DNA from 2 places in the Lederbergia graminis genome. Region 2 is predicted to be linked to the other one. Evidence: riboswitches for the same ligand, from Rfam matches in the RefSeq annotation. Region 2 holds a riboswitch; the other holds the start of a gene.
The links. A riboswitch is a leader RNA that binds a small molecule or an ion and turns the genes downstream of it on or off. The one in region 2 is predicted to bind FMN.
Positions count from the first base shown of each region.

Region 1 (3,429 bases), on a different contig from region 2:
CGATTTATTAATGATTTTTCTATTTCCGAAACCGCTGAAGCTCTTAATTGGACAGAAAGTAAAGTGAAAACGACACAACATCGAGCTATGAAAGCACTTAGAGCCAAGATGGAGCTAGTCCAAGGAAAGGAGGAGAGTGTTTATGAGTAATAAGAAAGATGAAGAGTTAATTAAACTCTTTAAGAAACTACCAAGTATTACAGATGAACGCCCCGAACATGTGATATTGCGTGATATAAATAGGCGACAAGTCCGAAAACGGAGAAAATCGATAGTAATTCCTGCACTTTCAAGTGTAGCTGGTATTTTACTATTTTTATTATTAATACCAACACTATTGCAACAGGATTTACTTTCATCAAATAATAGTTCAAATGATTCTGTGCAGTTAGAAAAATATGAAGGTAAATCGATAGCACTTGATAATGAAAATGCAGTACAAAAAGAAAGTGTACAACATTTCGATACTTCAGATCAGCAACAGTCGATTATGACATCTAGTTTAAAAACCGCTGTATATGAAGAAGATATGACAAATAATGAAGTAAATCTATCTACAATTTTAACAAATGACGCAATCGTTGTTCCAATAAGTGTAGTAGTGCCAAAAGGGGAAAATTCATCTACGCTACAAGCTGATATTTCTAGAGAACTTAAAGAAGCTAATCCTAATTTCTATAAGCTAAATGAAATGATAAAACAAGCGAAATATGAAGGGAATTCTAAAGAGGTCATCATATCAATTGATGATAGTAACAGAGAGATTTTTGAGCAATTTGAGAATCATATTATGACAATGCTTCAATACAATTTAAGGTTCGATGATGTAGAAGTGGTGAAATTTACTGATGGACATGGAAATCCAGTAGAATTAGGGAAATATGGAGAAGTGCCAGAATTACAAATAAATGACATATTAAAAAGACCTTATTATGTATACCCAATAGAAAATGGGAATAAATATATAGTTCCTGCTGATTTAGAGTCAGATAATGTTCTAGATGCAATTGCAGATATGAAAGTTTCTCCAAGCGATTTTTATTTCTCACTTATTCCAGAAAATGTTGAATTGGAAGTTGCAATTGAAAATAGTCAATTAAGCATCCGTTTCAAAGAAGTTTTTAATTTAACAGAAGGAAATCAAGAGGATAATATGAGAATGCTGGAAGGGATTTTATTAACTAGTATGGAATTTGGTTATGACACTGTTCAATTTGAAAATCTCACACCAAAAATGTGGGAAGGAATCAATTTAGAAGAACCTGTGAGAGTACCACTGGCATCAAATAAGTATGTTTCACAATAAAAAAGCTACTTTTAATTAGGAAGTACATTATTTTTTCATATTAACACTTCACAAATATAAATTAGTCATGTATAATACTATTGTACAATAAAAAAATATGATTCGTCTTCGGGGCGGGGTGCAATTCCCCACCGGCGGTGATGAAGCAATAGCTTCTAAGCCCGCGAGCTTCTGATGAAGCAGGATTTGGTGCGATTCCAAAGCCGACAGTATAGTCTGGATGGGAGAAGATGGAGGTTGTCTTGTGTTCAAATTGCAGGTTTTGAACGCTTATTAATGTATGCCTTATTATTCTCCCTCAAAAGATTATTCTTTTGGGGGTTTTTATTTGGCTGCTAATAAGTAGTAAGTCAACCTTTCTTCTACAATAGAGATGAATCTCTAAGGAGAGAGGAAACATGAAGAAGTTTAATGTCAAAACACTAGTTATGATTGGAATGCTTAGCAGTTTATCCTTTGTATTAATGCTAATTAAATTTCCAATCCCACCATTTCCACCGTTTTTAACAGTTGATTTTAGCGATATTCCTGCACTAATCGCTGCAATACTTTTTGGTCCACTAGCTGGAGTACTTGTAGAGTTATTCAAAAATATTATTGATTATGCCGTTTCAAGTAGTGCTACAGGAATTCCAATTGGACATATAGCCAATTTCTTAGCAGGTGTATTATTTGTATTACCAACGTATTACGTATATAAATATTTGAAAATGAAAAAAGGATTACTTATTTCATTAATTGTTGGTACGATTTTCATGGCTGTATTTATGAGTGTATTTAACTATTTTGTACTTTTACCAGCATATATTGGATTATTAGGTTGGGATCCAATGACAAATGCACAGTTACGCAGCTATGTTGTAGCATCAATTCTTCCATTTAATGTTATTAAGGGATTGATTGTTACCGTCCTTTTCTTACTATTATATAGTCGTTTAAGTAGTAGATTAATGAAGAATTTTAATATAAAAAATAATACGATATAAAAAAGAGGCTCCCAATAAGTCACCAAAATTTGACTTGTTGGAAGCCTCTTATTTCATATTTAAGTTTGACTGTTAATTTCCGCTATAGATGCTCGCTTTGTTCTGTTATTCATATTTTAACGGATCGCCATCAAATGGTTCATCAGATACTTTAATCGAATCTGTAGGACAGCCTTCAAAAGCATCAATTAAATCATCTTCTAATATATCTGGTACTTCTTCTGTACCGGTATTATCATCTAAAATTACATAGGCAAGGCCTTCATCATCGTAATCATATATATCAGGTGCTGCAGCGCCACATGCTCCACAAGCAATACATGTATCTTTATCAACTATCGTAAACTTTGGCATAAGCCATCCTCCTCAGTGAACCTCTATATTTAACCATGTAATCGGATAATTATTGAAAAAACTACTCCTTCATTTTAAGACTCTTTCGTGAATATTTCAACAAAATTACATTTTAATAGAAAGATTGACAAGAAAACCGAATATGATTTGTCGAAAACGTCCAACTGTAGGAATACATAGTCGAAAATTGTTTTCCATGTTAATATGATATTAACGATTGACCAAGGAGATTGGAACATATGACTTTTTTGCAAGCTGTTATATTACATTGTTTACATAAAGTAAATAGTGAACGGACCATATATTCAATCTTTCACTTATTAACAGGAAAGAAATCATCACAGACGATACAAGATGGGCATTTATATGACATGCTTACGTTCTTTAAGGTATTACCACGTTTAAAGCGTCAGCAATATGATTTACTGATTGAACAATTAAAGAAACAACAATATATCCACTTTCCAGAATCTAATCTACATGCTGTTGTTTCCAATCAAGGTCAAGAGGCTTATATTGCTTTCTTTCAAAAACACCCATTTCCAACTTTTATCCATGGTTGGAAATTTCAAGATGCTTCTATTCAGATGTGGAAGCGATTGACATTATTGATACAGGCAATTTCTCATTTCAATTATTCCAGTACACGTTATTATCCAATACAAAGAGACCCTGATACTGCTACATGGGTAAAGCAATATATTCTTAGACATAAAAATATTTCACAATTAAAAGAACAATTATATAACGAATTGTTTTATATCTTTTCAAATGATTTTCCGG
Region 1 is NZ_JBHSMC010000001.1:111,722-115,150, forward strand. It holds gene sigX (RNA polymerase sigma factor SigX) at 1-150, shown strand, start outside; gene ACFPM4_RS00630 (hypothetical protein) at 143-1,306, shown strand; FMN riboswitch at 1,407-1,542, shown strand; gene ACFPM4_RS00635 (ECF transporter S component) at 1,705-2,292, shown strand; gene ACFPM4_RS00640 (ferredoxin) at 2,398-2,646, opposite strand; gene ACFPM4_RS00645 (YpbB family protein) at 2,886-3,429, shown strand, end outside.
Region 1: it holds a riboswitch for FMN, as region 2 does, so the genes downstream of both, ACFPM4_RS00635 (ECF transporter S component) here and ribE (riboflavin synthase) in region 2, are expected to answer to the same signal.

Region 2 (3,429 bases):
ATTTTAGCCTAAAGGAGGCTTCATATGAATGATTCAGGAAGACCATATCTATATCTTCTAATCTTTGTCATCGCCTACACGTTAATAACACCATTAATAGTTGAAGAAGTACTATTAAACCAACTAAACTTCGCCATTGTAATTGGTTTGTTATTTATGATATTTGTTAAGCTAAATAGAAAAAAATAACCTTTCTCACTTAGACATAGCGACTAAATAAAATAACCTCTAGTGTAGGTTCTTCTTTCATCTACACTAGAGGTTATACTTTTTTCTTAAGAAATCATTTTCCCTAGATTCGCCATCTCAATTGCGGAAACAGCAGACTCATACCCTTTATTACCTGCCTTAGTACCCGCTCTTTCAATTGCTTGCTCGATATTTTCTGTCGTTACTAATCCGAAGATAACTGGAACTCCCGATTCTAGTGAAACAGCTGCCATACCCTTCGCAGCTTCATTACACACATAATCATAATGTGTCGTCGCTCCTCTAATTACAGTTCCTAGACCAATGACAGCATCGTATTTACCTGTTTGGACTAGTTTTTTTGCAATAAGGGGAATTTCAAATGCGCCCGGCACCCATGCAATGTCTACATCTTGATCATGTACCCCATGACGCTTTAGTCCATCAACAGCCCCATCCAATAATTTGCTTGTAATGAATTCATTAAATCTCCCTACTACAATCCCCACTTTTAATCCTGTACCTATTAATTGTGCTTCGATTATATTTCCCATTTATCTTCCTCCTAATTTTTAAAATGAATGTATACCTTTCGCTTGCAAATTTTTAAGATACTCTCTTAAGTCAGCAATTGTAATGAACTTTACATCATGTTCAGCAGCTAACTTTGACAACTGTGGAACACGTGCCATTGTTCCATCTTCATTCATAATTTCACAAATTACCCCAGCTGGAGCAGCACCACAAAGCTTCGCAAGGTCTACTGCAGCTTCTGTATGTCCCGGGCGTTCTAACACTCCCCCGGCTCTTGCAATTAATGGAAATACATGACCAGGCCGTTTAAAGTCATCCGCTTCAGCATGTTCATTTAACATTGCTAAAATAGTTTCCGATCTTTCAAAAGCACTTATCCCTGTTGTAGACTTTTTATAATCAACACTTACCGTAAAGGCAGTCCCATGGAAATCTGTGTTCACTTCCACCATTGGACGTAGATTTAGCTTTTTAGCCATTTCCTCAGAAATAGGGGTGCATATTAAACCACGACCATGTGTAGCCATAAAATTAATGACATCAGGAGTAGCCTTTTCAGCTAATGCAATAAAATCTCCTTCATTTTCGCGGTCTTCATCGTCAGCTACGATGATTACTTTTCCTGCTTTTAAATCCTTTATGGCATCCTCGATTAAATCGAACATATAACACACCTCTCTTTAGTAAAATCCATGCTCAGCTAAAAAGCTTGTTGATATTCCTTGCGTTCCCTTACTTGATGTCAAATGGTGAACAATATACTTTCCAATCATATCGGTTTCAATATTTACGAAATCACCAACATTTTTCCGACCTAACACTGTATCTTGGTGTGTTAGAGGAATTAACGATACCGTAAGTAAATCGCCCGCTAATTCGAAAATGGTCAAACTTGTACCATCAATGGCAACAGAACCTTTTGGAATGCAATACGCACTAAGACCTTCATCCAGCTTAATTACGTAATATACGGCATTTTCCTTTTTTTCCTTTTTAACAATTGTCCCTGTACCGTCAATATGGCCAGAAACAAAATGCCCACCAAATCGTCCATTGGCACTCATTGCCCTTTCAAGGTTCACTGGCATACCAGGTTTTAGCAGACGAATTGTTGATGCTTTTACAGTTTCCGGCATCACGTCAACTGTGAAATATTCCTTGTTAAAAACAGTGACGGTTAAACATACACCATTAACTGAAATGCTATCGCCAATTTGGACGCCATCAACGATTTTTTCAGATAATATCGTTAGTTCCATACTCTGCCTACCCATTTTTACAGATTGGACAGTTCCGATATCTTCAATAAGTCCTGTAAACACGCACTCCTTCCTCCTTTCTATAACTTATAACGATAAAAAACCCCTTAGGAAACCTAAGGGGTTTGGGAGATTAGATAAAATATGTATAGTAGAACAAGCCTTATGCTTTTTTATAAAAAGCTCTGTTAAACTCTGTTAAACTCTGTTGTTGATTTTCGCTCCTGTACACTCGCTTTCCGCGGGCACGGCCTCAGCTAACTTGGCAAAGAAAACCACACTTTGCCAAGTGGATCTTCGGCTCGTGCTGTTCCCGCTGGAGTCTCGTGTACATCCGCTACAATCAACTAAGTTGTTAACAACAATGAACTTTAACAGAGCCTTACAAAAAAAACATAAGACTACACATATACTATTTACAAATTCCATCCTGTCCTTCTCCCATCCAGACTATACTGTCGGCTTTGGAATCTCACCAAATCCTGCCTTATTCAGGCTCGCGGGCTTAGAATTACTTCATCACCGCCGGCTGGGAATTTCACCCTACCCCGAAGGACAAAAATTTAATTATTTCTTATTACTTATGATACATCAGTATCAAATAAATTTTATCATACCGAATACGATTATCCAAATACAATAAATTGGAAAATTGCAGTTGAACATAGATTTATTACCAAACTTACACATGATAATAAAGAGTGAATTCGCATGAATCTTACAAAAAATAGCGCCCTATTGTCTGGGTTTATTTACTAGGAAAAATGAAAAACTATAATTGATTGACATTGTGGTGCACCACATAGTTTATAATCGGTTTTGAAAGGGGGACAATTATGTATCGCATCGGAGAATTTGCCGCTATGACGGAGCTGTCAAAAGAGACTTTAAGATACTATGCTGAAATTGGACTATTAGAGCCAGTTTACGTAGACCCCACTAACCGTTATAGCTACTATGACAATAATTCTTTTTTAACTGCAAGATTATTATATTACTTACGCCGGTTTGACTTCTCTATACAAGAGATGAAAGAGGTTGTAAAAGAACGTTCCTTAGATGATTTGGAAAGTATTCTACAGGCAAAGAAAAAGAAGCTAATGAAAAAAGTTAATGAAATACATGCACTAATAAATGATATTGATTCTTTTATCGATTATGGAAATGGAGTGGAAATAAATGATTAGTTGGAGAAAAGAGATTACAATCCCTGCAAATATAGAAACAGTTTGGAAGCTCTTTGATATTGATCAAATTCAAAGGATAATGCCAAATGTGGTTGAGCATAAACCAATCGACATAAAAGAAGGTGTCGTAGGTTCAACCTATTTACAAACCTATCAAGAAGGGAAACGTAAAGAATCATATATCGTTACTGATATTGAGCACGAGGAAACGGATGTGAGGAAACATCATAAAATTGAGTTTACGTTAGCTAAGGTCTTCC
Region 2 is NZ_JBHSMC010000014.1:393,769-397,197, reverse strand. It holds gene ACFPM4_RS12080 (SulP family inorganic anion transporter) at 1-12, shown strand, start outside; gene ACFPM4_RS12075 (hypothetical protein) at 25-189, shown strand; gene ribH (6,7-dimethyl-8-ribityllumazine synthase) at 276-743, opposite strand; partial or broken gene ribB (3,4-dihydroxy-2-butanone-4-phosphate synthase) at 801-1,388, opposite strand; gene ribE (riboflavin synthase) at 1,404-2,045, opposite strand; FMN riboswitch at 2,412-2,542, opposite strand; gene ACFPM4_RS12055 (MerR family transcriptional regulator) at 2,819-3,169, shown strand; gene ACFPM4_RS12050 (SRPBCC family protein) at 3,162-3,429, shown strand, end outside.